3 regions of the Alkalilimnicola ehrlichii MLHE-1 genome follow, and region 2 is predicted to be linked to each of the others. Evidence: predicted binding sites of a transcription regulator. Region 2 holds the regulator's gene; each other region holds the start of a gene.
The links. Region 2 encodes sigma-54, which starts transcription at its own class of promoters, with help from an activator protein. Its sites were predicted from a motif close to TGGCANGNTNCNTGCTT; they were not measured.
Positions count from the first base shown of each region.

Region 1: glnA (glutamate--ammonia ligase) is a predicted target of sigma-54. The motif match lies at 3,090-3,106, and genes of this name have one in related genera.
Region 3: glnK (P-II family nitrogen regulator) is a predicted target of sigma-54. The motif match lies at 5,691-5,707, and genes of this name have one in related genera.

Region 1 is NC_008340.1:9,310-19,068, reverse strand. Features, by position in the region: gene glnL (nitrogen regulation protein NR(II)) at 1-838, opposite strand, end outside; gene MLG_RS00080 (DUF4124 domain-containing protein) at 987-1,514, opposite strand; gene glnA (glutamate--ammonia ligase) at 1,624-3,039, opposite strand; gene glyQ (glycine--tRNA ligase subunit alpha) at 3,378-4,331, shown strand; gene glyS (glycine--tRNA ligase subunit beta) at 4,324-6,405, shown strand; gene gmhB (D-glycero-beta-D-manno-heptose 1,7-bisphosphate 7-phosphatase) at 6,380-6,958, shown strand; gene MLG_RS00055 (lysophospholipid acyltransferase family protein) at 6,955-7,716, shown strand; gene MLG_RS00050 (glucokinase) at 7,729-8,670, opposite strand; gene MLG_RS00045 (alpha,alpha-trehalose-phosphate synthase (UDP-forming)) at 8,676-9,759, opposite strand, start outside.
Region 2 is NC_008340.1:2,528,073-2,537,831, reverse strand. Features, by position in the region: gene MLG_RS11330 (5-(carboxyamino)imidazole ribonucleotide synthase) at 1-860, shown strand, start outside; gene MLG_RS11325 (hypothetical protein) at 904-1,272, opposite strand; gene MLG_RS11320 (HPr family phosphocarrier protein) at 1,372-1,665, opposite strand; gene rapZ (RNase adapter RapZ) at 1,728-2,585, opposite strand; gene ptsN (PTS IIA-like nitrogen regulatory protein PtsN) at 2,640-3,110, opposite strand; gene hpf (ribosome hibernation-promoting factor, HPF/YfiA family) at 3,171-3,512, opposite strand; gene MLG_RS11300 (RNA polymerase factor sigma-54) at 3,537-5,042, opposite strand; gene lptB (LPS export ABC transporter ATP-binding protein) at 5,195-5,920, opposite strand; gene lptA (lipopolysaccharide transport periplasmic protein LptA) at 5,917-6,444, opposite strand; gene lptC (LPS export ABC transporter periplasmic protein LptC) at 6,431-7,009, opposite strand; gene MLG_RS11280 (KdsC family phosphatase) at 6,993-7,568, opposite strand; gene MLG_RS11275 (KpsF/GutQ family sugar-phosphate isomerase) at 7,578-8,603, opposite strand; gene MLG_RS11270 (calcium/sodium antiporter) at 8,636-9,619, opposite strand.
Region 3 is NC_008340.1:85,190-94,948, reverse strand. Features, by position in the region: gene ilvA (threonine ammonia-lyase, biosynthetic) at 1-834, opposite strand, end outside; gene rpiA (ribose-5-phosphate isomerase RpiA) at 809-1,471, shown strand; gene MLG_RS00430 (DUF2905 domain-containing protein) at 1,488-1,697, shown strand; gene argB (acetylglutamate kinase) at 1,983-2,897, shown strand; gene MLG_RS00420 (c-type cytochrome) at 3,066-3,620, shown strand; gene MLG_RS00415 (YifB family Mg chelatase-like AAA ATPase) at 3,644-5,161, opposite strand; gene ubiK (ubiquinone biosynthesis accessory factor UbiK) at 5,225-5,539, opposite strand; gene glnK (P-II family nitrogen regulator) at 5,782-6,120, shown strand; gene MLG_RS00400 (ammonium transporter) at 6,183-7,433, shown strand; gene MLG_RS00395 (AAA family ATPase) at 7,628-9,759, opposite strand, start outside.

The DNA.
Region 1 (9,759 bases), 760 kb from region 2:
CCACCAGCTTGTGGTTGCGGCCGGCAATGGTGAACTGACGCTGGGTACGGGTGCGTAGGGTGATGGTGCCTTCGCCGGCCACCGCCTGCAGGGCATTGCGCACCAAGTTGAGGCACGCCTGGACCAGATGGTCGAACTGCGCCGTCACCGGGGGGATGCTCGGGTCGTAATCGCGTTCCAGCTGCACGCCGGCCGGGGCCTCAGCCACGACCAGCTGGCGCACCCGCTCCAGCACCTGGTGGATATTCACCGGTTCCCGCCGCGGCACCGCATTGGGACCGAGCAGGCTGTCCACCAGGTTTTGCAGGCGGTCCGCCTCGTTGATGATCACCTGGGTGTATTCGCGCAGCTCTTCTCCGGCCAGCTCCCGCTCCAACAATTGCGCCGCCCCACGCAAGCCGCCCAGCGGATTCTTGATCTCATGGGCGAGACCGCGGATCAGCTCCCGGATGGCCCGGTTCTGGGCCACCAGATGGTGCTCGCGGGTGATGCGCAGGTGGCGGTCGATCTCGGCCAGTTCCAGCAGGACCCGGCCGTTGGGCATCGGGGTGACAGTGCAATCCACGGTGATCAGGTGGTTCTGGCTCACCGGCAGGCGGCGCTCACGCTGAGTATAGGTCCGGCCGGTCTCCACCACGTCGCGCACCAGGGTGTCCAGCAATTCCGCCGACGGGGCAAAGGCCAGCAGCGGCTGGCCGGAGACCTGGCGGAGGCTCACCCGGAACAGCATCTCCGCCGCGGGATTCAGGTGGAGGACCCGGGTATCCGTATCCATCATCACCACGGCGGTGGTGATGTGCTCCAGAAGGTCCACGTACGGGGGGGTGTGCGTTTCCATGTCGGCTTACTTTGCAAGAGATGCGCCAGGGCAGGCAGGGTCGCGACAACCGCTTGTTACGGCGCTGTCGGGCAGGAGGCGCGCAAATGGTGCAGGCAGTCTTGCACTATTTTAGTGCATTATACCGCCGCGAAGCCATGGGCGGGGATCAGAAGTGGCGTGAGGCCTGATGCATGAAGAAGGTAACGGTGCCCGATTCGATCAGCGTGCGGCCCTCCTCGTCCACCACCGAGACCTGCAACGCCCAGGTCCCCCGGTGGACCTCCGCAAGGGTGAACCGGGGGCGTTCGAACTCGCCGCGCACCTCGTCGTTAATCCGGGCCACCAGGCGGTGCCCCTCCTGCAGCTCCGGCTCCAGGGCCAACTCCACGTCGACGTTGCCCAGGTTGTCACGAACCACCTGCTCGTCCCCGGGGCTGAGGATGGCCAGGCGGTCATAGCCGGGAAAGGCGTTCGGGTCATCCGCGGCCTGGTCCGGTTCGGCAGGCTCGGGAACCGGTGCGGTAAAGCGCTGGTAGAGATTGAGCCGGTCGGGCGTCAGCTCCTCCGCCCGCTGATCCTTCGGCGTATCGGAGTAGTGCCTCACCCCCTGGTCGTCGGTCCAGGTGTAGATCCGATCGGCGGTGGCGAGCGCAGGCAGCAGACAGAGCAGGGCTGCGATGATGATTCGGTTCATAGCCACCAGATTAGGCAAATCGGGGGGGCGGCACAACAAGCCGGTCCGGCGGGCACGAAAAAGGGGGCCCGAAGGCCCCCTGCAATGGCGTCGTGCGGCAGCGCCGGCTTCAGACACTGTAGTAAAGGTCGAACTCCACCGGGTGGGTGGTCATGTTCAACCGCTCCACCTCTTCCATCTTCAGCTCGATGTAGGCGTCGATGGTGTCGTCGGTGAACACCCCGCCCTGTTTGAGGAACTCGCGATCCTGATCCAGGGCCTCCAGCGCCTCATTCAGCGACAGGGCCACCTTCGGGATGTCGCGCTCCTCCTCCGGGGGCAGATCGTAGAGATCCTTGTCCATGGCCTCGCCGGGATGGATCTTGTTCTGCACCCCGTCCAGACCGGCCATCAGCATCGCGGCGAAGGCGAAGTAGGGGTTGGCGGTGGAGTCCGGGAAACGGACCTCGATCCGGCGCGCCTTGGGGTTGGGCACGTAGGGCACGCGAATGGAGGCGGAGCGGTTGCGGGCCGAGTAGGCGAGCAGCACCGGCGCCTCGAAGCCCTTGACCAACCGCTTGTAGCTGTTGGTGCTGGCGTTGGCGAAGGCGTTGATAGCACGGGCATGCTTGATGATGCCGCCGATGTAGTACAGGGCGAACTCGGACAGGCCACCGTAGCTGTCGCCACCGAAGACGTTGTTGCCGTCCTTCATCACCGACTGGTGCACGTGCATGCCGCTGCCGTTGTCGCCTACCAGGGGCTTGGGCATGAAGGTGGCGGTCTTGCCGTAGGCGTGGGCGACGTTGTGCACGGCGTACTTGAGTTTCTGAATCTCGTCGGCCTTCTTCACCAGGGTGTTGGGACCGACGCCGATCTCACACTGACCGGCCGTGGCCACCTCATGGTGGTGCACCTCGACGGTCAGACCCAGGTCCTCGAGGGCCTCGCACATGGCCGCGCGCAGATCGTGCAGCGAGTCCACCGGCGGTACCGGGAAGTACCCGCCCTTTACCTTCGGCCGGTGACCCATGTTGCCGTCACCGTAGACCCGCTCGGAGTTCCAGCCGGCCTCCTCCGAATCGATCTTGTAGAAGGAGCCGCTCATGTCGGCGCCCCAGCGCACGTCATCGAACACGAAAAACTCGTTCTCCGGGCCGAACAGCGCGCTCTCACCCAGTCCGGTGGACTTCAGGTAGGCCTCTGCCCGGCGGGCCACGGAGCGGGGGTCCTTCTCGTAGCCCTGCATGGTGCTGGGCTCGATGATGTCGCAGGTGAGGTTGATGGTGGGATCGTCGAAAAAGGGATCCAGGGTGGCGGTCTCCGGGTCCGGCATCATGATCATGTCGGACTCGTTGATGCCCTTCCAGCCCGCGATTGAGGAGCCGTCGAACATCTTGCCGTCCTCGAACATGTCCTCGTCCAGTTCGTGGGCGGGGATGGTCACGTGCTGTTCCTTGCCACGGGTGTCGGTGAAGCGCAGGTCGACGAACTTCACGTCCTCGTCCTGGATCAGCTTGAGTACGTCAGCAGCGGTGCGAGCCATTCTGTACCTCCGGAATATGATCAGCTCGGAATGTCGATGCAGGCCCTTGCAAGCAGGTTGCATGCCAATCGTGAGATTCCCCGAGCCTCTGCGGGTTAGGGGACCTGCGCCCCGTCGCCAGGCAGTATAACCGCACCAGGATGGCGCGTCTTTCCGCGTTGTTGCACCAATAGGGTGCGCATCACCTGGGCGATGGACCGCCGGGCCGGCCATTGGGCACCCCCCTGAGGCGGCCTGCACCAATCCAAGACATCCCGGCGGGGCGCCTGCAAGGAGGCGGGCAGACCCGGTATACTGATCGGCTTATCCGAGGCAAGCCGAACAGATTGGGGGTTACCTTGTCCCTGAGTGTCAGAAACGAAAAGGACAGCGCGGCCGGTCAGGTGCGTACATTCCAGGGCCTGATCCTCGCCCTGCAGCGGTTCTGGGCCGAGCGGGGCTGCGTGGTGTTGCAGCCGCTGGATCAGGAGGTGGGCGCCGGTACTTTCCACCCGGCCACCTTCCTGCGCGCCATCGGGCCGGAGCCCTGGCATTCGGCCTACGTCCAGCCCTCCCGCCGGCCCACCGACGGCCGCTACGGCGAGAACCCCAACCGTTTGCAGCACTACTACCAGTTCCAGGTGGTGCTCAAACCGTCACCGGCCGACATCCAGGAGCAGTACCTGGACTCCCTGCGCTTCCTGGGCCTCGACCCGCTGACCCACGACATCCGTTTCGTGGAGGACAACTGGGAGTCCCCGACCCTGGGCGCCTGGGGCCTGGGCTGGGAGGTCTGGCTCAACGGCATGGAGATCACCCAGTTCACCTACTTCCAGCAGGTGGGCGGCCTCGACTGCCACCCGGTGATGGGCGAGATCACCTACGGACTGGAACGCATCGCCATGTACCTGCAGGGGGTGGAGAGCGTCTACGACCTGCTCTGGGCCGACAGTCCGGAGGGTCCGGTGACCTACGGCGACGTCTTCCTGCAGAACGAGCGGGAGATGTCCGCCTACAACTTCGAGCAGGCGCCGGTGGAGGCGCTGTTTCAGGCCTTCGAGACCTATGAGCGGGAGTGTGAGCGCCTGATCGAAGGCGACCTGCCGTTGCCTGCCTACGAGATGACCCTCAAGGCGTCTCACACCTTCAATCTGCTCGACGCCCGCCACGCCATCTCGGTCACCGAACGCCAAGGCTACATCCTGAGGGTGCGCAGTATGGCGCGGGCGGTGGCCCAGGCCTATTACGACCGCCGTGAGTCACTGGGCTTCCCCCTCTGCCGCGAGCCGCAAAAGGAGAACGCGAATGGCTGAGTCCACCCGCACACTGCTCATCGAGATCGGTACCGAGGAGCTGCCGCCGGTGGCCCTGCCCAGGCTGGAGGCGGCCTTCCGCGACGGTGTGGTGCAGGGCCTGGAGCAGGCGGAGCTGGGGCACGGCCCGGTGCACAGCTACGCCACCCCGCGCCGGCTGGCACTGCAGGTGGAGGCCCTGCAGGCCCGCCAGGAGGACAAGGCGATCGAACGCCGCGGTCCCGCGCTGAACGTCGCCTTTGACGACCACGGCCGGCCCACCAAGGCTGCCGAGGGCTTTGCCCGCTCCTGTGGCGCCACGGTGGAGCAGCTGGAGCGTCTGGAGACCCCCAAAGGCACTTGGCTCGCCTGGCGCGGTGTGCAGCCCGGCCGCGCGGCCACGGAGTTGCTCCCTGACATCGTCAACCAGAGCCTCTCCCGCCTCCCCATTCCCAAGCGGATGCGCTGGGGCAGCGGCCAGGCCACCTTCGTGCGGCCGGTCCATTGGATCGTCTTCCTGCTCGGCGCCGACGTGGTACCGGCCACGCTGATGGATGTGACGTCCGGCCGGACCACCCGCGGCCACCGCTTCCATGCCCCGGAGCCCATCGAGCTGGCCAGCGCCGATGACTACGCCGAGCGGCTGCGGGGCGAGGGCCGGGTGGAGGCGAGCTTCGAGGCGCGGCGGGAGAGGATCCGACGCGGTGTGCTGCGGCTGGCCGAGCAGGAGCAGGGGGTAGCGATCATGGACGAGGGCCTGCTCGATGAGGTGACGGCCCTGGTGGAGTGGCCCGTGCCGCTGGTGGGCAGCTTCGACCCCGGCTTCCTGGAGGTGCCCGAGGAAGCGTTGATCTCCAGCATGCAAGGCCACCAAAAGTATTTCCCCGTCCGCGGCCAGGACGGTCAGCTGTTGCCGCTGTTCATTACCGTGGCCAACATCGAGAGCCGCGATCCGGATCAGGTCCGCTCCGGCAACGAGCGGGTGATCCGGCCCCGGCTGGCGGACGCCGACTTCTTCTGGCAACAGGATCGCAAGCGCCCCCTCATCGATCGGCTGGCCGATCTCAAGGGGGTGATCTTCCAGAAGCAGCTCGGCACCCTTTACGACAAGACCCAACGGGTCGCGCATCTGGCCGAACAATTGGCGGTGGAGATGGATCACGACCCGGCGCCGGTGGCCCGCGCCGCCTGGCTGGCCCGCTGCGACCTGGGCACGGAGATGGTCGGTGAGTTTCCCGAGCTCCAGGGCATCATGGGCCGTTACTACGCCCTCCACGACGGGGAACCCAAGGCCGTCGCCGACGCCATTCTCGAACACTACCGCCCGCGCTACGCCGGCGAGGCCATACCAGCCACCCCGGCGGGCCGTCTGCTGGCGATCGCCGAGCGCGCCGACACCCTGGCCGGTATCTTTGCCATCGGCCTGGCCCCCACTGGCGACAAGGACCCCTTTGCCCTGCGCCGCGCGGCCCTCGGCTTGATGCGGACGCTGATCGAGGGGGAGCTGCCGCTGGACCTGGAGGGGCTGCTGGGTCGGGCCGCGGTATTGCTGCCAGAGGGTATCGCCGGGCGCAGCATTGCCGAGGAGGTCTACGATTTCTGCCTTGAGCGCCTGCGCGGCTACTACCAGGAGCAGGGGATCGGCGCGGAGCTGTTCGAGGCGGTGCTTGCGGTTCGGCCCCGCTGCCCGTTGGATTTCCACCGCCGGTTGCTGGCCTGCCGCCGCTTCGCCGGCCTGCCGGAGGCGGAGGCCCTGGCCGCGGCCAACAAGCGGATCGGCAACATCCTGCGCAAGGCCGGGGAGACGGTGCCGGACACCGTCGCTTCAGCACAGCTCAAGGAGCCGGCGGAACAGGCCCTGGCCCGGAGCCTGGAGGCGACCCGGGAGCAACTGCAGCCCCGGCTCGCCGAAGGCGATTACGCCGGCGCCCTGGAGGGGCTGGCACGGCTGCGTGAGCCTGTCGACACCTTCTTTGACGACATCCTGGTCATGGCCGAGGACCCGGGCGTGCGGGTCAACCGCCTGGCGCTGCTCAAGGCCATTCAGGCCCTGTTCCTGGAAATCGCCGATGTCTCACGACTGCCCGGCCGCTAACCGCCCGCCACTGGTCATCCTCGACCGGGACGGGGTAATCAACCAGGACTCCGACGCCTATATCAAGGCGCCGGAGGAGTGGCGGGTGATCCCCGGCAGTGCCGAGGCAATCGCCCGCCTCAACCGCGCCGGCGTGCCGGTGGCCGTGTGCACCAATCAGAGCGGGATCGGTCGCGGGCTGTTCGACGACGCCACCTACCGGGCCATCACCGCCCATATGCACGCAGTGCTGGCCCGGGCCGGTGCGCGGATCGACGCGGTGTTTCACTGCCCCCACCGCCCGGAGGACCGCTGTGAGTGTCGCAAGCCGCGGCCCGGGCTACTGCTGCAGGCGGCCGCCCACTTTGACTGCCCGCTGGACGGGGTGCCGGTGATCGGAGACAGCCTGCGCGACCTGGAGGCCGGCCGCGCGGTCAATGCCCGGCCCATGCTGGTGCGTACCGGCAAGGGGGCGCGGACCCTGGCCCAGGGGTTGCCCTGGGCGGTGGCGGTCTATGACGATCTGGCCGAGGCGGTGGCGGCACTCATAGGGGAATGGGGGATAGCGTCATGAGAGGGGCCCGGGTGGTCTTTGCCAGCGTGCTGCACCAGGCGCTATTGGTGATCACGCTGCCGGTGTGGGGACTGTTGGCACTGCTGACCCTTCCCTTGCCCTATCGACTGCGCTACCGCCTGATCACCAGCTGGGGTCACCTGCAGCTCTGGACCCTGGAGCGGCTCTGCCGGGTCCGGGTCCGGGTTGAGGGCCTGGCGCATCGGCCGGAGCAACCCTGCGTGGTCATGGCCAAGCACCAGTCTGCGTGGGAGACGCTCGGGCTGCTGAGATGGTTTCAACCGCAGACCTGGGTGCTGAAGCGCGAGCTGATGCGCATCCCGGTGTTCGGCTGGGGGCTGGCGCTGCTTCAGCCCATCGCTATCGACCGCGGCTCCGGGGCCCTGGCCCGACGCCAGGTGGTGGAACAGGGACGGGAACGGTTGCGGGCGGGCCGCTGGGTGATCATCTTTCCGGAGGGCACCCGCGTGCCGGCCGGCCGCAAGGGGCGCTACCGCGCCGGCGGTGCCATTCTGGCCTGCGAGACCGGCACCCCGATCCTACCGGTAGCACACAACGCCGGCGAGATCTGGCCACGGGGCTCCATCATCAAACAACCCGGGGAGATCCGGGTGCGGATCGGCCCGGCGATCGCCACCGAGGGACGGCAGGTCGGCGAGGTCCTGGCCGAGGTCGAGGCGTGGATTGAGGCGCAGATGCCGGAGATCAGCGAGCGCGGCTACCCCGGCACCCTCTACACCCGTTCCTTCCGGAAGTAGCCGGCCACCGGTTCAACCGCCCCCGGCGTCATCGAGCAGGGCGCGCAGGCCGAGGAGGGTGGCACCCTCCGGGTCGCGGATGAGCAGGACCGGAATGGCCGTGAGGTAATCGCGAAACCGTCCCTTGGCCCGGAAGCGCTCGAGGAAGGCGGACTCCTGCATCGGTTGCCACAGCGCTGGCAGCATCCCTCCGGCAAGGTAGAGACCGCCGCGGGCGCCGAGGGTCAACGCCAGGTTGCCGGCAAACCCGCCAAGCAGGCTGAAGAACCGCTGGATGGTCTCAGTCGCCCGGGGATCGCCGGCGCGCCCCGCCTCGGTGATCGCCTTCGGATCGTCACAGGGCGCCCCATGCAGCACGGCGTGCAGCCGGCAGAGCCCGGCACCGCACAGTACCGCCTCCGCCGACACGTGATCCAACTGCTGCCGCAGGCGATCGATCAGGGTGCTCTCCGCCACATCGCCCGGTGCCAGGGTGACATGCCCCCCTTCACAGGCGAGCGCCGACCAACCCGCCGGGCAGGGCACGGCGGCAGCCACCCCCAAGCCGGTACCGGGACCCAGAACCGCCCGCGGCGCCCCCGGCTCGGCAACACCCGGCGCCAACGGCCGCACCGAGGAAGCGCAGAGCAGGGGGAGGGCACGGGCGAGCGCCTGAAAGTCATTGTAGAGGTGCACGGCATCGAGCCCGAGGGCGCGGGCCAGGCTGCCGTCGTGCAGCATCCAGCTTCGGTTCGTCAACTGAACACGCCCGCCCTGGACCGGGCCGGCCACGGCGATCGCCAGGGTCGTGGGGCGGGCTGGTGCGACCTGAGCGAGAAAATGCTGCAGACCGGAAAGGGGATCGCCAAGCTCGCTGTTACGGTAGCGGTGCCTTTGCTGCGGTTCCCCGCCCGGCGTCGCGAGGGCGATACGGGTATGGGTGCCGCCGATGTCGGCCAGGAGGTAAGAGCTCATGGCGCTCACCCGGACGCACCGGCCGCCGTCTGCAGGGCCTGCAGGTAGTCGTCACGCCAACAGGTAATGTCCTGCTCGCGCAGGCACCGGATCATGCGGGTCCAACGCTCACGCCGCTCCGCTAACGGCATGGTCAGCGCCTGGTGAAGCCGCTCCGCCACCTCATCGGGATCGTAGGGGTTGACCAGAACCGCCGCGTCCAGCTCGCGCGCCGCCCCGGCCAAATGCGAGAGGACCAACACACCCGGGTCGTCCGGATCCTGGGCGGCCACGAACTCCTTGGCCACGAGGTTCATACCGTCGCGCATAGGGGTGACCAGCCCGACATGGGCCCGGGACAGAAACCCGAGCACGTTCGCCCGGTGGAAGCCGCGGTTCAGGTACCGCAGCGGGGCCCAGTCGTACTCGGCGAACTGGCAGTTGAGGTGACCCGCCTGGTACTCCAGTTCGCGGCGAATCTCGTCGTACTCCGGCACCTCACCCCGCGATATCGGCGCAATCTGCAGGTAAACGACCCGCGCCCGGTGCTCCCGGCGGCGCTCCAGCATACGCCGATAGGCTTCGAAGCGGATATCCAGCCCCTTGCTGTAATCCAGGCGGTCAACACCGATGATCAGGCGTCTGTCCCCAAGGCTGGCCTGCAACCGGCGTCCCTGCTGCGAGTAGAAGCCGTGCCGGGCGTGGGCGGCCACAGAGTCCACGTCGATACCGATCGGGAAGACGCCGATGTGGACCACCCGGCCGCGGTAGCGCGCCCGGGCCGTGTCGATCACCTCGATGGCGTCGGTGTGGCGCAGACAGTCCAGGAAGTTGTCACGATCCAGGTCGGTTTGGAAGCCCACCAGGTCATGGGCGCAGAGGGCTTCCAGCAGGGCCTGGTGATCCGGCAATGCGCGGTAGACATCCCAAGCCGGGAAGGGGGTGTGGAGGAAAAAGCCCAGGGGGTTAGTGATCCCCCGCTCCCGCAACATCTGGCCCAGGGGAATGAAGTGGTAATCGTGGATCCAGATGGGCGACTCGGCGTCCGGTAGATCGGGCAGCCGATCCGCGAACAGGCGGTTGACGGCCCAGTACCCTTCCCGATCCGCC
Region 2 (9,759 bases):
ACCATACGGTGCTGCACGTGGCCCAGAACCGTTGGCGGGAAAAGACTTGGCTGAGCGAGCAGGGCTTTCCGGTGGGGGCCTTTGCCACCGTGGAGCGGGAGGAGGAACTGGCTGCCGCCCTCGAACGGGTGGGCACGCCCGCGGTGCTGAAGACCGCCGGCTTTGGCTATGACGGCAAAGGCCAAGCGTTGATTCGGGAGCCTTCCGAGGCCGCCTGGGCGTGGGCGGCGATCGGGGGGCAGGCGGCGGTGCTGGAGGCCTTCGTGGATTTCCACATGGAGGTCTCGATGGTGGCCGCCCGCGGCTTGGACGGCAGCTTCACCCACTACGGCGTGCTGGAGAACCGCCACCGTGATCACATCCTCGATCTCACCCTGCCGGAGGCCCCGCTGGGGCCGCAGCTTCGTGAGCAGGCGGAGGATGTCACCCGCGGCATCCTCGAGGCGCTGGATGTGGTCGGGGTGCTCTGCGTGGAGTTTTTTGTCGCCAGTGACGGACGGCTGCTGGTCAATGAGCTGGCCCCGCGCCCCCATAACTCCGGCCACCTGACCTTCGATGCGGCGATGACCAGCCAGTTTGAGCAGCAGGTGCGCGCCCTTTGCGGGCTGCCCTTGGGGGACAGCCGATTGCTGCGGCCGGCGGCCATGGTGAACTTGCTGGGGGATCTCTGGGGCGATGGCGAGCCGGATTGGGCCGCGGCGCTCAAGGACCCGGAGGTCAAGCTCCACCTCTACGGCAAGGCCGAGGCCAAGCCGGGGCGGAAGATGGGCCACGTCACTGCCTTCGGTGAGGACCGCGATGACGCGGCGCGGCGGGCCCTGAGCGCCCGTGAGCGGCTGCAAGCGGGCGCCGGAGGCTGAGAGCGCCACCGCCTGGGGCGCCCGCAGCCGGCGCCTGGCGCCCTCAGCCGGTTTCCCGACTGGGGGCGGGGGCCTCGTCCGCCTCGACGCTGGCGCGCAGCGCCTGCAGCTTGCGCCGTGTCAGTGCCTTGAAGCGCGGCGTGAGCCCGGCATCCTCGTAGATGGGGTCGCCCTGTTCGTCCTCGGCGATCACCCGCTGGCCCTGGACGTACGGGAAGGTGGCCTCAAGTTCATCCAGCGCCGCGCTGAGCAGGTCGGTGATCAGGTCCTCCTCGGAGCGCCCCGGATACATCTCCGCCAGTGCCGCCAGCTTGGCGGCGTCAGCCAGGGGCAGGCGCACCGCGTACTCGTGGGGGGTGCGGCGCTCGCCGGCCGTCTCTTCCCAGCTTTCGACCAACTCCTTCAATTGCATAACGTTCCCCGAATCTGCTGATGGACTCTCGTGTCGGCGGTCCCGTATGGGGCAGTGCCCGCCTCCCTCTATTATGGCTGTCGGGCGCGGTGTTGTGGACTAGTCGTCGCCTTTATCGCCCGGGTGGGGGCTCGGCGCACCGGGGCCTTCGTCGAAGCCATTGGCCACCAGGCGGCTGAGGGCGGCCAGCGCCTCCTCGGCCTGGTCCCCCTCGGCCTCCACCAGGATCTGGCTGCCGCAGCCGGCGGCCAGCATCATCAGCCCCATCACGCTTTTGCCATCCACCGTGCGTTGACCGCGGGTGACCCGGATTTGGCACGGGAACTCTGCGGCCAGGGCGGAAAATTTGCCGGCGGCACGGGCATGCAGCCCGAGTGTGTTCACGATGTCCATTGCCTGGCTGGCCACGGCGGTGGGTCCTTGGTTGGGTTGCGGGTGTTCCTCGGATTGGCAATTCAACGGTTGAGCTCCCTGTGACGTACGCTGATGGCATCCATGCCGGTTGCAAAGCGCCCGGCCAGTTGCTCGGCCAGGTAGACCGAGCGGTGCTGCCCCCCGGTACAGCCGATGGCCACGGTGACGTAACTGCGCGCCGCCTTCCGGAAGGCGGGCAGCCAGGTGGCGATCAGCGCCTCGATCTGCCCGGTCAGCTCCGCCACCTCGGGCTGAGCCTCCAGGTAGTGCTGGACCGGGGCGTCCAGTCCGGTCAGCGGCCGCAGCCGCGGCTCCCAGTGGGGGTTGGGCAGGCAGCGGGCGTCAAAGACGTAGTCGGCATCCGGCGGGATGCCGTGCTTGTAGCCGAACGACTGGAACAGCAGCGACAGCCGCCCGGGGTCGTGCTCGATCCGCTCGCGGACCAGGTCGCGAAGCTGGTGCACGTTGGTGTTGCTGGTATCCAGGGTGAGGTCGGCGCGCGCCCGCAGTGGTGCCAGCAGAGCCTCCTCGCGGGCGATGGCGTCGGCCAGCGCGGCGTCACCGTCGCTGAGCGGGTGGCGCCGGCGGGTCTCACTGAACCGGGTGATCAGGGTCTCGCGGCTGGCAAATAGAAAGAGCACCTCGCTGTTCAGGCCCAGTGCCTGCAGCTCGTCCAGGATCGCCGGGATGCGGTCCAGGTCCTCCGGGCGGTTGCGGGCGTCGATACCCACGGCGTAGCGGCCGCCGCCGGCGGGGCAGGTGTCATTGACGTGTCGGGCGAAGGCGCTGAGCAACCCAATGGGCAGGTTGTCGATGCAGTACCAGCCCTGGTCCTCGAGCGTGTGCAGGGCCACGCTCTTCCCCGACCCGGACAGGCCGCTGATGATGATCAACCGGATGCTCTTCATGAAGATGGTGCTCCGCCCACCGACCGCCGCTCGGGGCGGTCGGTGTTAGCCGGCCGTTTCGCTGCCCTGCCACTCCGATAGCAGCCGGTGCAGGCGTGTGGGGTCTGTGGTGGCGCGAAGCTGTTCGCACAGGCCGCTGTCGCTGAACATCTCCGCCAGGTCGGCGAGGATCTGCAGATGCTCGTCGGTGAAGTGCTCGGGGACCACCAGCGCAAACAGCAGATCCACCGGCTCCCGGTCGAAGGCGTCGAAGTCCACCCCCTGGTCGAGGCGGATCATGGCACCCCGCGCCTGCTCGATGCCCTCCATGCGGGCGTGGGGCAGGGCAACGCCGTGGCCCAGGCCGGTGCTGCCCAGCCGTTCCCGCGCCACCAGCCGGTCGAAGACCTGGGTGGAGGCCAGTGTGGTGTCATCCGCAGTCAGCAGGTCGCTGAGTTGTTCCAGCACGCGCTTCTTGCTGCTGACCTCGGCGTCGCAACGGATGCGGTCCGGAGTGATGAGTTCGGCGATTTTCATGGTGTCGTTCAGCCCGGGGCCGGTGACCGCGACGGCGGTCACCGGCCGATGGTTGAGTGTCTACTCCGCGGCCCCTGCGCCCGCTCCCGCCTTCTGAGCAGCCCCCTCGCGGCGGTGGTGGTCGGTGACCTTCTCCTTGTGCTTGACCAATTGGCGGTCAAGCTTGTCGATCATGCCGTCGATGGCGGCGTACATGTCTTCGTCGGTGGTCTCCGCGTGCAGCCGGTTGCCGCTGATCAGCAGATTGGCCTCGGCCTTCTGCCGGAGTTTTTCCACCGAGAGGATCACGTGGCTGTCCACCACGTTATCGAAATGGCGCTCCAGGCGCTGGAATTTCTCCCGTACATAGGCCTTCAGGGCATCCGTGACATCCACGTGGTGACCGGTGATCTGTATTTGCATGCCGCCTCCTTTCAACGTTGCGATTCAGGCCAGTCGCTTGCGCTCTGACGAGGACGCGATGGCCATAGCCTCACGATACTTGGCTACGGTCCGTCTTGCCACGTTTATGCCCTCCTCCTGGAGGATATTGGCAATACGACTGTCACTGAGTGGTTTGGTGGGGTTCTCATCGGCGATCAGACGCCGGATGCGGGCACGGATGGCGGTGGCGGAGCACTCGCCGCCGTCCACCGTCTGCACATGGCTGGAGAAGAAGTACTTGAACTCCAGGGTGCCCCGCGGGGTGTGCATGTACTTGCGGGTGGTGATCCGGGAGATGGTGGACTCGTGCATGTCCACCGCCTCGGCCACCTCGCGCAGGACCAACGGCTGCATGGCCTCTTCGCCGTGGTCGAAGTAGCCCTGCTGGCGCTCGACGATGCAGCGGGCGACCTTGAGCAGGGTGTCGTTGCGGCTAAGCAGGCTCTTGATGAACCAGCGCGCCTCCTGCAGGTGGTTGCGCAGGGTGGTGTTGTCGCTGCTGTTGTCGGCGCGTTTGATCAGGCTGGCGTAATAGCTGTTGACCCGCAGCCGGGGGGCGGTCGCGGGATTGAGCTCCACCTGCCAGCGGCCGTCGCTGCGCCGGACCACCACGTCGGGGACCACGTACTGGGTCTCGTCGCCACCGATTTGCGAGCCCGGCCGCGGATCGAGGGTCTGGATCAGGCCCAGGACCTCGCGAAGCTGGTCCTGATTGAGCTTCATGCGCCGACAGAGTTGGGCGTACTGGCGCTGTACCAGCATGTCCAGGTGCAGATCCACCAGGCGCCGGGCCTCGGGCAGCAGTGGGGTGTCCGGCGGCAGCTGCTCGAGCTGGATGAGCAGCGCCTCACGCGGATCGCGGGCGGCCACGCCCACCGGGTCGAAGTGCTGGATGCGCCGGAGCACCGCCTCGACCTCATCGGGCTCCACGGCCCACTCCGCCGGCAGGGCGGAGATCAACTCCTCGATGCCGGCGCCCAGGTAGCCGTCGTCGCGCACGGAGTCGATGATGACCTGTGCGATGGCCGCGTCCCGATCGGTGAAGGGGGTGAGCTCCGCCTGCCAGGTCAGGTGGTCGTGCAGGGTTTCACCGCCACCGGAGCGGTTGGCGTAGGGGTCGCGGTCCTCGTCCTCGCTGTCCGGCTGGCTCCAGGGGGTGCTGCCGTCGTAGATGTCATCCCAATTGGAGTCCAGCGGCAGGTCCTCGGGGATGTCGGCCTGCTCCTGGGCGGCGGTCTCCTCGCCCGCGGTCCCGGCCTCGGTGGCCTCCTCGGTGCTGGCCTCGTCCCCGCGCTCGCCCTCCGTGTCCTGGGTCTCGCCCTCTTCGGTGCGCTGTTCGGTCTCCTGCTGGTCCTCTTCGGCGAGTTCCAGCATGACGTTGGACTCGAGCTGCTGCTGGATCTCCATCTGCAGATCCAGGGTGGAGAGCTGCAGCAGGCGGATGGCCTGTTGCAGCTGTGGCGTCATAGTGAGTTGCTGCCCGAGTCGAAGTTGCAGCGATTGTTTCATGACCGTTGCCAAAGGGGGTGCCCCCCATCCGGTTCTTTTGAAGTGTGAATGCGATGTCTTGTCATGGATCTCTTTAATCGTCGCCGCCCGATGGCGTCGGAAGCGACCCGTCACGCGGGTCTGGATGCCCCTAGTTTACAGCGGAATGGCGCCTATAGCCGAAAATGCTCGCCCAGGTAGACCTCGCGCACCGCCTGGTTGGCGAGGACCTCCTCCGCGCTGCCGCGGGCGATGACCCGGCCCTGGCTGAGGATGTAGGCCCGTTCCACGATGCCCAGGGTCTCACGGACGTTGTGATCGGTGATCAGTACACCGATGCCGCGCTCGGTGAGCTGCCGGATGATGTGCTGAATATCGACCACCGAGATGGGGTCGACGCCGGCGAAGGGCTCGTCGAGCAGGATAAACTGCGGGTTGGCGGCCAGGGCCCGGGCGATCTCCACCCGCCGGCGCTCGCCGCCGGAGAGGCTGATGCCGGACTGGTCTGCCAGGTGCGGCACATGGAATTCGTCCAGGAGTTGTTGTAGCTGCTCCCTTCGGGCCCGACGGTCCAGGTCCGGTCGGGTCTCCAGGATGGCCATGATGTTCTGGGCCACGGTCATCTTGCGAAAGACCGAGGCCTCCTGGGGCAGGTAGCCGATGCCCTTGCGGGCGCGGGCGTGCATCGGCAGGGCAGTGATGTCCTCGCCGTTGAGCAGGATCTGACCGCCATCGGCCCGCACCAGGCCCACCACCATGTAGAAGCAGGTGGTCTTGCCGGCGCCGTTGGGCCCCAGCAGGCCGACGATCTCACCGGCATCCACGGTGAGTGAGGCCTCCTCGACCACGGTGCGGCCGCGATAGCGCTTGACCAGCGATTTGGCCTCCAGGCGGCTCATTCCTCGTCCCGCTCCTCCGCCGGGTAGAAGATGGTGCGGGTGCGCCGGTCCTCCCGGCCCTCGACCACTGCCTCCTGGGTCTCCAGATTGACGCGGATCTCGTCGCCGGACATGCGGTTCTCCCGCTGCCAGAGTTCGGCCCCTCCGGACAGGTGCAGGCGCTGCGGCCCGCGACTGTGGTACTCCATGCGCGGGGCTTCGGCATGCACCGTGTCGGTTTGCCCCGGGGGCAGTTGCTCGTAGGTGGCCGGGCCGCCCGCCACCTCCACCCGGTCCAGAACGCGGCGCCCCTCCACGTCGCGGGTGTGCACAACCATGCGATCGCCGGTGATGACCAGGCTGCCCTGGGTCAACACGACAGCGCCGGTGTAGGTGCTGATGCCGCGGACGTTGTCGATCTCGGCGCGGTCGGCCTCCAGATCAATGGGCCGGTCGCGGTCGGGGGTACGGGCTTGCCCCCCGGTGGCCAGCAGCAGACAGAGCAGGCCGGCCAGCAAGGTGGCGGCGCGGTTATGGCAGTTCATGGTGTCCTCTGACCTCGGATTGCAATTCGATCCTTTGCTGGTCCAGCCAAGCTCGGGCCCCCACGCCCTCGGTGTAGGAGGTGTCCTGGCGTAGCACGGCGTGCGCCTCTGTCTCCACCCGGTCGTCACCGGGGTAGAACCACAGCTCGCGGGTCTCCAGTTCCAGCGGCCGGTTGACGGCGCTCTCGGGTCGCCAGAACCGGACCTCCTCGTGCAGCAGGACCCGCTGGCCTTGGTCCCACGCGCTGCCCCGGGGCGCGCTACCGTACCAATTGGCGCCGGCCTCGGCGAACATCTCCACCTCCGGCCGGGCGAAGGACCAGACCCCGCGTTCGGGAAAGTGGTAGAGGTCGTCCGCGCTCAGTCGGTACTGCCAGCGGCCCGTCGCGTCCGCAGCGTGGATGGTGAACCCCTCCATGAAGTAGTCGGCCCGCTCGCGCGTGGGGATCTCCGGGTCGGGGGGCGGCTCGCGGTCGGGACGATCGGCGATCAGCCAGGCGACGCCGATCAACAGGCCCACGGCGATGAGGGTGAACAGCCGGGGGGGGTTAATCCGCGTCTTCATGGGCCTGAAGCAGGGCGTCGAGTTCGCCGCGGGCGGCGAGGATGAGTTCGCACAGCTCGCGCACCGCGCCACGGCCGCCCGGCCGCCGGGTCTGCCAATGGCAGTGCCGGGTGAGCAGCGGATGGCCGTCGGCCACGGTCACGGCCAGGCCGCAGCGGCGCAGGGCGGGCAGGTCCTGCAGGTCGTCGCCCATGTAGGCGCAGGCCTCGGCGGGGATGCCCAGCCCGGACTGCAGCCGCTCGAGATCGATTCCCTTGCGCCCGGAGCCCTGGATGAGCTGTTGGATCCCCAGCTCCGCCGCCCGCCGTTCCAGGATCGGGGAGCGGCGGGCGGTGAGCAATGCCACCTCCACGCCGGACTGCTGCAGCAGCCGGATGCCCTTGCCGTCGTGGATGTGGAAGCCCTTGCACAGCTCGCCGTCGTGGCCCATATAAACGCTGCCGTCGGTGAGCACGCCGTCCACGTCGAGCACCAGCAGGCGCACCCCGGCGGCGCGGGCGAGCACCGCGTCGGTGACCTGGCCGTGGTAGCCGGGGCGGATCTCCGGATTCGCGTTCATGGCATCACTTTACACGACACCGGCGCGCAACAGGTCGTGCATGTTGAGGGCACCGAGCAGCCGCTGGCCGTCATCGGTGACCAGCAGGGCGTTGATGCGGTGGCTTTCCATCAGCTCCAGGGCCTCGGCGGCCAGCGCGTCCGGGCGTACCGTGCGCCCGCCCCGGGTCATCACCTCGCCCACCCGCAGCCGATGGATGTCCAGGCCCTGGTCCAGGCAGCGGCGCAGGTCGCCGTCGGTGAACACGCCCAGGATACGGTCGTCGCCGTCAACGATGGCGGTCATGCCCAGGCCCTTGCGGGTGATCTCCAGCAGGGCCTCGGCCAGCGGTGTGTCCTCGCCCACCCGCGGGATGCGCGTCCCGGTGTGCATCACGTCCTCCACCAGCAGCAGCAGGCGCCGGCCCAGGCGGCCGCCGGGGTGGGAGCGGGCGAAATCGTCGGCGGTGAAGCCGCGGGCCTCCAGCAGGGCGATGGCCAGGGCGTCGCCCATGGCCAGCGACGCCGTGGTGCTGGCGGTGGGGGCCAGGCCCAGCGGGCAGGCCTCCTGGGCGACACTGACATCCAGGTGATCATCGGCGGCGCGGGCCAGGGTGGAGTCGGGGTTCCCGGTGAGCGCGATCAGGGGCACGTGCAGGCGCCGGATCAGCGGCAGGATGGTGGTGATCTCGTTGGTCTCGCCGGAGTTGGACAGGGCCAGCACCACGTCGTCGCGGGTGATCATGCCCAGGTCGCCGTGGCTGGCCTCGCCCGGATGCACGAAGAAGGCCGGGGTGCCGGTGCTGGCGAGGGTGGCGGCGATCTTGCCGGCGATGTGGCCGGACTTGCCCATGCCGGTGACCACCACCCGGCCGCGGCAGGCCAGCATGTGGCGGCAGGCGCGGACGAAGGTGGCGTCCACCCGCTCGGTCAGGGTGCGCACGGCATCGGCCTCCAGCTCGAGCACGGCCTGGCCCAGTGCCCGGAAGCGCTCGTCGCTGGCCGGTTCTCCGGGCTGGCGGCGCTGGCGCTCCACCAGGGTCTTTTGGGCGTTCATTAGCAGTCCTCCGCGGGGCGTGCGTCTTGCGCTTACGGCCCCAGATTGTCCAGGCCCAGCCAGACCAGCCAGGCCACCCAAAGCAGCACCAGGAAGGCCCCGGCGGCCCGGCCCACGTGGCCGCGTTGGCGCAGGCCATGGCTGAGCAGGAAGAAGATCAGGGTGATGCCGGCCATGGTGGCATAATCCCGGCTCAGGATGCCGGGCTCCAGGGCCACCGGGCGCAGCGTGGCGGCCAGGCCGAGTACGCCGAGCAGGTTAAATATATTGGAGCCGATGATATTGCCGATGGCAATATCGCCCTGGCTGCGGCGGGCGGCTGCGAGGCAGGTGGCCAGCTCGGGCAGGCTGGTGCCCACCGCAACCAGGGTCAACCCCACCACGGTCTCGGCCACCCCGGCCCGCTCCGCCAGGCCGGTGGCGGCCCAGACGGCGGTCTGGGCGCTGATCAGCAGCACCACCAAGCCGAGCAGCAGCCAGAGCAGGGCACGGGGCAGCCGGGTGGGGGCGTCTTCCGGCAGGCCGTTCACCGGCGCGACCAGGGCGGCGTCAGCGCCATTTCCGTTGCTGCGGCGGATGATCCAGGCGAGCCAGGCGGTAAGCGCCACCAGCCCGGCCAGCAGCGCGATCCCCTCGGGCCGGTCCAGCCGGCCGTTGAGCATCAGCAGCCAGGTGCCGAGCATGACCAGGGCCATGGCCGGCACCTCCCGCTGCAGGATGCGGCCACGGATCAGCAGCGGGGCGAACAGCGCCGTCAGGCCCAGGATCAGGCCCATGTTGGCGATGTTGGAGCCGATGGCATTGCCCACCGCCAGGCCCGGGCTACCGGCCAGTGCCGCCAGCGCCGAGACCAGCAGCTCCGGCGCCGAGGTGCCGAAGGCGACGATGGTCAGCCCCACCAACAGCGGTGAGAGGCCCAGCAGCGCCGCCGTGGCCGAGGCCCCGAGCACGAAGCGGTCGGCGCTCCAGGCGAGCAGGGCGAAGCTGAGCCCCAATAGGATGATCTGCAGCAACATGGGCGCATTCTAATGCCAATGGGGTGCGAGGGGTGAGGGGGATGCCGACCCGGGCGGCGCTATGTTTGACCGGCGCCGGGGTTGATCGGATACTGCGGCATTCTATGGTAAAAACCCGCGGCCGTGCGGGGGCGCTTCGA
Region 3 (9,759 bases), 830 kb from region 2:
GTTGGTCTTGCCCACCTGACGCACCGCCACCCCGTCGGCGAACAGCCCCACCTGCTCCAGCTTCACCCGCCGGCCCACCTCCAGGCTGCGGGCCAGGGTAGGGGCGGTGTCCGGCTCCACGGCGATGATACGGATATCGGGGCGCAACTGCTTGATATACACCCCGATACCGGCGGCCAGGCCCCCGCCACCCACGGCGATGAAGATGGCGTGGATGTCCCGCGGGTGCTGGTGCAGGATCTCCATGCCCACCGTGCCCTGGCCGGCGATCACGTCCGGGTCGTCGTAGGGGTGGATGTAGGTCAACCCCCGCTCCTCGACCAGCTTGTTAGCATGCTGTGAGGCCTCGTCGTAGGAGTCGCCGTGCAGCACCACCCGGCCGCCCAGCCGCTTGACCGCGTTCACCTTGATGTCCGGCGTGGTGCGCGGCATGACGATGGTGGCCTTGATACCCAGCTTCTTCGCCGACAGCGCCACACCCTGGGCGTGGTTGCCGGCCGAGGCACAGATCACGCCCTTCTGGCGCGCCTCCTCGGAAAGGCGGTTGATCTTGTTGTAGGCCCCACGCAGTTTGAAGGAAAAGACCGGCTGCAGGTCCTCTCGCTTCATCAGCACCCGGTTGCCCAGGCGCTCGGAGAGGGTGGCACCGTCGTCCAGCGGGGTCTGTATGGCCACGTCGTAGACACAGGCGGTGAGGATGCGCTCCAGATAGGATCGGCTCATGAGGGATTGACTTTCGCTGTCGGGATGGGCTTGGTATTCGCTATCATGTACAGCATGACATCGTAACGCACTAAGGGAGTGAATGATGAGCGCTGACCAGGGCAAGCGCATGGCGGCCGAGGCGGCCATGGAGTACGTGGAAGAGAACACCGTGATCGGGGTGGGCACCGGCTCCACCGTCAATTTCTTTATCGACGCCCTGGCCGACATGAAGGCCCGCATCGACGGCACCGTGTCCAGCTCCGAGGCGAGCACCGCCCGGCTACGCCAGTACGGCATCCCGGTGCTGGACCTCAACGAGGTGGGCACCATGCCCATTTACGTGGACGGCGCCGATGAATCCAACCGCTTCCTGCAGCTGATCAAGGGCGGCGGTGGCGCGCTCACCCGCGAGAAGATCGTGGCCGCGGCCGCCGAACGCTTCGTCTGCGTGGCGGACGAGTCCAAGCTGGTGGACGTGCTGGGCGAGTTCCCGCTGCCGGTGGAGGTCATCCCCATGGCCCGCAGCTACGTCGCCCGTGAGCTGGTCAAACTGGGCGGCCGGCCGCAACTGCGCTCCGGTTTCACCACCGACAACGGCAACGTCATCCTGGACGTGCGCGGCCTCAAGATCATGGAGCCGATCAAGCTCGAGCAGCAGATCAACAACATCCCCGGCGTGGTCACCAACGGGCTGTTCGCCCTGCGCCCCGCCGACGTCCTGCTGCTCGGCACCGCCGAGGGCGTGCGCAAACTCACCGCGGAGTAACCACAGCCCGGAGAGGATGGACATCGGCCGTCTGCTGCTGACTATCGGCATCGTCCTGGTCGTCGCCGGCCTGCTCTGGCCCTGGCTGAGCAAACTCGGCCTGGGCCGGCTGCCCGGCGACATCCACATCCAGCGCGAGGGCTTCCAGTTCTACTTCCCGCTGACCACCTCCATACTGGTCAGCCTCGTGCTGACGGTGATCCTTTGGCTGATCTTCCGGCGCTGACGGGCCATCGCGGCTGATCGTCTCCCGACAAATGGGCAGGTGGGCGAACCCATCCAGGTTACGAGGCCCTTCATCCGCCCCGCCGCCCTGCTGGTCCGGGCCTTCCGTTCAGGGGTGTAGGCAGCAGGGATGCTGCCTACAAGCCCCCAGGGACGGGTTCACGGCGTCCCCTGAACGGAAGGCCCGGACCAGCAGGGCGGCCCGAAACGAAGCCACCCATTCCGCCACCAGAAAACTCAGCACCAGCCAAGACAAACCAGCACAAAAACCCAGGACCCAACCACCATGACCGACACCACCATCAATAACGCCGACAAGGTCGCCCCCACCCTGGTCGCCCGCGTCCTCAACGAAGCCCTGCCCTACATCCGCCGTTTCAGCGGCAAGACCATCGTCGTCAAATTCGGCGGCAACGCCATGGTCGACGACGCCCTCAAGCAGAGCTTCGCCCGCGACATCGTTCTGATGAAGCTCGTCGGCTTCAACCCGGTCGTCGTCCACGGCGGCGGCCCCCAGATCGGCAAACTACTGGAGCGTATCGGCAAACACACCGAGTTCGTCCAGGGCATGCGGGTCACCGACGCCGAGACCATGGACGTGGTCGAAATGGTCCTCGGCGGGCTGGTTAATAAGGAGATCGTCAACCTCATCAACAGCCAGGGCGGCCGCGCCGTCGGGCTCACCGGCAAGGACGGCGGCATGATCCGGGCCCGCCGCCTGCGACTCTCCCACCAGGACGCCGCCGAACAGCCCCCCGAGATCATCGACATCGGCCACGTGGGCGAGGTCGAGCACATCGACCCCTCAGTGGTCGACATGCTCGACCACGGCGCCTTCATCCCCGTCATCGCCCCCATCGGCGTCGGCGAGGACGGGCTCTCCTACAACATCAACGCCGACCTGGTGGCCGGCAAGATCGCCGAAGTGTTGGAGGCGGAAAAGCTCATGCTGCTCACCAACACCCCCGGTGTCCTCAGCAAGCAGGGGGAACTGCTCACCGGGCTCAACCCGGCACGGGTGGACGCCCTGATCCAGGACGGCACCATCGCCGGCGGCATGCTGCCCAAGATCCGCTGTGCCCTCGATGCCGTCGCCGGCGGCGTCAACGCCGCCCACATCATCGACGGCCGGGTGGAGCACGCCTGCCTGCTGGAGCTGTTCACCGACGCCGGCGTGGGCACCCTGATCCAGCGACGCTGATGCAGTACCCCACAGCGGCCGCGACTGCTACCCTTAACCACGGGCGACAAAAGAGCGAACCAACGCCCGCCGGTCAGGGCTACCCACGCACCCCATTTCGTGGCAAGCTTTGCGGCCAAGAAAAAGTATTATTCGCACTGATTTGACCACCAGTGGTGAGGAATCCACGTGAGCAAGACTCAGGACCAGACCTTCGTAAACACCTTCATCGGAATCATCATCCTGCTGGCGCTGATTGCGCTGGCGCTGGCCGGCCTCTCCCAGTACACCGGCGGCACCCTCGGCCACGTGGCCGAGCAGCGCGCCGAGCATGAGCGCGAGCGGGTGCTTCAGGCCATCGCCCCGGTGGGCCAGGTCGCCATCGCCGGGCGGGACGAGGCCCCGGACGTGGTCGAGGACGACGTCGACCCCGAGGTCGCCGAGGTGGAAGAACCCGCCGAACCGGAGGAGCGCCCCGCCTTCGACGCCGAGGTGGCGCAACAGATCAACCAGGCCGCCTGCATGGCCTGCCACGCCACCGGCGTGGCCGGCTCTCCGGTGACGGGCGAGGAGGGCGAGTGGGCCCCCCGCTTCGAGGAGCGCGGCCTGGACGGCCTGGTCAACAACGTCATCAGCGGCATGGGCGCCATGCCCCCGCGCGGCGGCGCCGACGCCGACGACACCGAGCTGCGCTGGGTGGTGATCTGGATGCTGGAAGAGGCCGGGCTGGCCGTGGACTACTAAGGTCCGCTGCTAAGGGCCCGGCCTCAGGGCCCGACCGCACCGCGACCGGGCTCCAGGCCCCGGCGCAGGGCCAGCGCCTCGGTCAGGTGCGGGGAGTGGATCGCGTCCGCACCCTCCAGATCGGCAATGGTGCGCGCCAGCCGCAACACCCGGTGGTAGGCCCGAGCGGACAACCCCAGCTGCTCCATGGCCCGGGCCAGCAACCGGGCGTCCGTCGGCGCCAGCCGGCAATGGGCCTCCAGGGCCCGCCCCTGGAGGTGCGCATTCTCCACGCCCGCCCGGGCCTGTTGCCGGGCCCGGGCCGCCGTCACCCGAGCCCGCACCACCTCACTGTCCTCCCCCGTCGCCCCGTCGACCTGTAATTCGGTCGCGCTCAACCGGGGCACCGCCACCTGCATGTCCAGCCGGTCCATCAGTGGGCCGGAGAGCCGGCCGCGATACCGCTGGACCTGCTCCGGGGTGCAGCGGCAACGCCCGGCCGGGTCCCCCAGGTGGCCGCAGGGGCAGGGGTTCATGGCCGCTATGAGCTGGAACCGGGCCGGGTAACTGACCCGGGCCGAGGCCCGGGAGATATGCACCTCGCCGGTCTCCAGCGGCTCACGCAGGGCCTCCAACGCGCCGCGACTGAACTCCGGCAGCTCGTCCAGGAACAGGATGCCGCGGTGAGCCAACGAGGCCTCGCCGGGCCCGGGCTTGCGCCCGCCGCCGATCAACGCCGCCTGTGAGGCGCTGTGGTGCGGCTGGCGGAAGGGCCGGCGGGCCCATTGCTCGGGACGAAACCCCGCATGGCTGACCGAGGCCACCGCCGCCGCCTCCAGGGCCTCGGCCTCGGTCATGGCGGGCAGAATCCCCGGCAGGCGCGCCGCCAGCATGCTCTTGCCGGTACCCGGCGGGCCGCACAGCAGGAGGGCGTGGCCGCCGGCGGCGGCGATCTCCAGCGCCCGTCGGGCGCCGGCCTGGCCGCGCACGTCGGCCAGGTCCGCCACCGGCGCCCCGGCCGGCTCCGACGCCCGGGCACACGCCGGCGCCAGACAGGCCTCACCGCCCAGGTGCCGACAGACATCCAGGAGATGCCCCGCGGTCAGGGCGTTGCGGTGGACCAACGCCACCTCGCCCCCGCAGGCCTCGGGCACCACCAGCCCCCGCCCGGCCTTGCGCGCCTGCACCGCCAGCGGCAGCAGCCCGGGGATGGCCCGCAGGCGGCCGCTGAGGGCCAGTTCGCCGGCGAACTCCCAGTCGCCCAGAGGGGCGTTTAGCTGTTCAGAGGCGCGGAGGATGCCCAGGGCGATGGGCAGATCGTAACGACCGCCGCCCTTGGGCAGGTCGGCGGGGGCGAGATTCACCGTGATGCGGCCGGCAGGGAACTCAAAGCCCGCCATGGTGAGCGCCGAGCGCACCCGCTCGCGCGCCTCGCGCACGGCGGTCTCCGGCAGCCCGACGATGGCCAGTGCCGGCAGCCCGGGCCCGATGTGTACCTCCACGGTGACCTCCGGGGCGGCCAGCCCCAGCGAGGCCCGGGTATGAACCACAGCCAATGACATCCCTGTCCACCTCCTTGTGATGCAACCCCGCCCGGTTCCGCTGGGCGGAGTGTCTGTGAGCGCTTAGGCCTTCTTGTCCTGGCCCTGCGTGTCCTGCGGCTTCTCCCCGGCCGGAGCGGCGGCGTCGCCACCCCCAGCGGCGGCGGCCTCCAGGGCCTCCACCCGCTGGGTCAGTTCCTCCAATTGGGCGCGGGTGCGCGCCAGCACGCGGGCCTGGGCATCGAACTCCTCACGGGTCACCAGATCCAGCCGGGAGAACCCGGCCTGCAGGCTGGCCCGCACGTTCTGCTCCACTTCCCGCTGAAACTGCTGCACGCCCTCGGGCAGGTTGGCGGTGAACTTCCTGGCCATTTCATCAAGGGTCTTCGGGTCCAGCATGGCGATCTCTCCCGGGTGGCTTCCCATCTTTGGTGCGTCGCACCGATTTGGTGCGCCGGCGCGGGGCGATCCCCCGCGTGGTGCATTGCAGTATGGCGCAGGCCGCCGGACAGGCGCAACAACGGCCTGTTTTCCCGCGTATTAAGGGTTTTGGCACGCCCCGTGCAGCACCTCCGGCCGAACGCCATCAGGCGTTTCGACCTCAAGCGGGTTTTGGCAAGGACTGTTAGAGGACCAACCCAATGAAACTGGTAACTGCAATCATCAAGCCTTTCAAGCTCGATGACGTGCGCGAGGCCCTCTCGGAGATCGGGGTGCAAGGCATCACCGTCACCGAGGTCAAGGGATTCGGCCGTCAGAAGGGGCACACCGAGCTCTACCGCGGCGCCGAGTACGTGGTGGATTTCCTCCCCAAGATGAAGATCGAGGTGGCGCTGGCCGACGACCTGGTCGATCGGGCCTGCGAGGCCGTGGCCAAGGCGGCCAACAGCGGCAAGATCGGCGACGGCAAGATCTTCGTCTTCCCTCTGGAGCAGGCCATTCGCATCCGCACCGGCGAAACCGGTTCGGACGCGCTGTAGGGCCGTCCATTCACCACTGATCCCTACAGCAATCGACACAAGGGTCATCGGGAGTCAAAGCAATGGAAGAGATACGCGAAATCTCATACGCCCTGGATACCTTCTACTTCCTGGTATCCGGCGCGCTGGTCATGTGGATGGCCGCCGGCTTTACCATGCTGGAGGCGGGGCTGGTCCGTTCCAAGAACACCACGGAAATCCTCACCAAGAACATCTCGCTCTACGCCATCGCCTGCATCATGTACATGGTGGTGGGCTACAACATCATGTACGGCGACGGCCTGAGTTCGGTCATCCCATCCATCAGCTTCATCCTGGGCGCGTCCGACAACAGCGCCGCGGCGGTGGCGGCCGGTGAGGCCTCCTACTACTCCGACGTCTCGGACTTCTTCTTCCAGGTGGTGTTTGTGGCCACGGCCATGTCCATTATTTCGGGGGCGGTGGCCGAACGCATGAAGCTCTGGTCCTTCCTGCTCTTCGCGGTGGTGCTGACCGGCTTCGTCTACCCCATCCAGGGCTACTGGAGCTGGGGCGAGGGCTTCCTCGACCAGCTGGGCTACGCCGACTACGCCGGCTCGGGCATCGTGCACATGTTCGGTGCCTCCGCCGCCCTGGCCGCGGTGCTGGTGCTGGGCCCGCGTAAGGGCAAGTACGGCCCCAACGGCGAGGTGCGGCCCATCCCGGGCGCCAACATGCCGCTGGCCACGCTGGGTGTGTTCATCCTCTGGCTGGGCTGGTTCGGCTTCAACGGCGGCTCCGAGCTCAAGGTCTCCGACGTGGACTCCGCCAACGCGGTGGCCCTGGTCTTCGCCAACACCAACCTGGCCGCGGCCGGCGGCGTGGTGGCGGCGCTGGTCACCGCCCGCCTGATGTTCGGCAAGGCCGACCTGACCATGGCCCTGAACGGCGCCATTGCCGGTCTGGTCTCCATCACCGCCGGCCCGGATGCGCCGAGTCTGCTGCTGGCGACCTTCATCGGTGCCGTGGGTGGCGTGCTGGTGGTGCTCTCCATCGTTGGCCTGGACAAGCTCAAGATCGACGACCCCGTCGGGGCGATCTCCGCCCACGGCACGGCCGGCATCTGGGGCGTCATGGCCGTCCTGCTCTGGATGGACGACGCCAGCTTCTTCGCCCAGATCGCGGGCATCCTGACCATCTTCGCCTGGACCTTCGGCGTGAGCCTGGTGCTCTGGCTGATCCTCAAGGCGGTCATGGGGATCCGCGTGACCGAGGAAGAGGAGCAGCAGGGCCTGGACATCACCGAGTGCGGTATCGAGGCCTACCCGGACTTTGTCCAGCAGAGCAAGACGTAACGCCAGGCAACTTCTCCTTCAGCGGTGGCTTTTGCGGGCGCTCCGGCGCCCGCTTTTTTCGGGGCCGCCCGGCGGCGTTATTACCCCGTTATTGGCCGGTTTGCGCCGGGGTGAAGCCCCCCTGAGAATGCCCCCATCGTGGCGCCCGCACCGGTGGCACTGCCACCCGCCGCCGCGATGGAATACCTACCCTTTCAGCGTTGTGTTGGGCGGGTCGGCTCAGCCGGCCCGCCTTTTTTTCGGGCCTGCCCATCGCTCCGCTGACGCCCAGGCGGCCCCCCCGCCTCGGTGAGCCGTCCCAGTAATGCCAGTGCATCGGCGCAATGCTGCTCCGCCTCGGGGAGCATGCCCAGAGCCAGGGCATGCTCCCCGGCCATCAGCCAGTGCTCCACCGCCTCCTCCGGACGCCCCGCCTCACGCAGGTGCTCGGCCAGTACCTCGTGGTCCGGGGCGTCCAGCCCGAGCGCGGCGTCCTCCTCCAGCAACTGCGCGAGGCGACCGTGCAGCGCCCGGCGCTCGGTGGCCAACAGGGCCTCGTAGGCGGCCTGATGGAACAGGGCGTGCCGGAACCGCAGGCGGCTGCCGTCACGCTCGACGAAACCCTGGGCCATCAACCGCTTCACCTGGGTCTGCACCTGGTCCAGGTTGCTGCCGGTGAGGCGGGCCAGCAGGCGGCTGTCGAACTCCCGGCCGATGACGGCAGCAGCGTGGGCCAGCTCGCGACAGGGTCCCAGGCTCTCCAACCGCGCGACCAACAGGTCGGACAACCCCGGCGGCAGGGCCGCCCCGGGCTCGCCGCCCCGGTGCCGCTGCAGGGCGTGCAGGGTCAGCTCCTCCAGGAACAGCGGGACACCCTCGCCGCGTGCGCTGATCGCGCGCCGGGTGGCCTCCGGCAGCACGCCATCGCCGTCCAGGGCGCGGATCAGCCGCTGGCTGTCCGGCCCGGAGAGGCCGCTCAGGCGCAACTCCCCAGGCGCGGTATGTAGCCACTCGGCGCGGAAGCTCATGCGGCCGGTGAGGATCAGCAGCACCGGGTGCCGCGCCAGGCGGCGCTGAATGCGGCGAAACAGTTCGGCGGTACCGGAGTCGATCCAATGGGCGTCATCACAGACGATAAGCACCGGCCCGCGCCGGGTCTCACCGGCCAGTACCTGGACCAGGCTGTCCAGCACCCGGTCGCGATCACTGCCCTGGCGGATCAGACCGCGGTCGCCGGTGTCGGTCAGCCAGGCCGCCAGACGGCGGGCGGCGGCGCCATGATCCAAATGGGGGCGCAGCCGCGCCTGCAGTAGCCGCCGCCGGGCGCGGGCCCGGCGCTGGTCCGGCCGGGGACCGATCCAGCCGGCCAGGGCCTGGCGCAGCGGCATCAGCAACTGTCGCTTGAGGCGCTGGCGGCAGGGCAGCATCAGCACCAGCGCCGCCTCCTCCCGGACCTCTTCCGCCAGGCCGCGGGCCAGGCGGCTTTTCCCCAGCCCGGCCTCACTGCGGATCACCAGGCTGGTGCAACGGCCATCTGCGGCCTGACGCCAGGCGCGGCGCAGCCGGGCCAGCGGCTCGGCCCGCCCGATCAGCGGGACCGCTGCCCGCGCCAGCCGGGCCTCGACCCGGTCGGCATGACCGGGGTTGTTGACCAGCCGTGGTGCCGACGTCCCACCGCCGGCGAAACGGAAGCGCCCCTGGAAACGGTCGCGAATCCCCGGCGAGACCGCTACCGTGCCCGGGGCAGTGCGCTCCGCCAGGCTCAGCGCGCGGGCGGTGAGCAGACCGGCCGGATCCGGCACCTCCGGCTCACTGCCGGTGATGATCACGTCGGAGTCCACGGCGATCCGCGGGCGCACCCCAGCGGGCCCGCTCTGCAACGCCTCCCAGGCCGCGCGCAGGGCATCCAGGGTGGCCTCCTCGCGTCCGCTGGGATAACCGAAATAGCCCAGCAGGCAGGCCCAGGGCAGGCGGACGATGTGGCCCCGGTGCTCGAACAACGCGCTCTCCACCCGGGTGACCCCCTGCTGCACGGCAGCGGTCAGGGTCTCCACATCGGTCTGCCCGGCAGTGCGCGGGGGCGGGCGGAGGTCACAGACCACCAAGGCCACGCGCCGGCGCTCAGGGCGCAGACGGACGTCCTCCACCGAGGCCTGGGCAGCGGGGGCCAGGCGCTCGCGCAGCTCGCTATAGAGCCGGCGCAGGGTCGGTCCGGGCCGGGTGTCCAGCTCGCGCCGCAGCAATGCCTCGAAGGCCAGGAAATGGTCGAGGGCGCGGGTGGGCTGGCGGCCGGCGGCCAGCCCCCGCATCATCAGCCGGTGCAATACCTCATCGAAGGGTTCCAGGT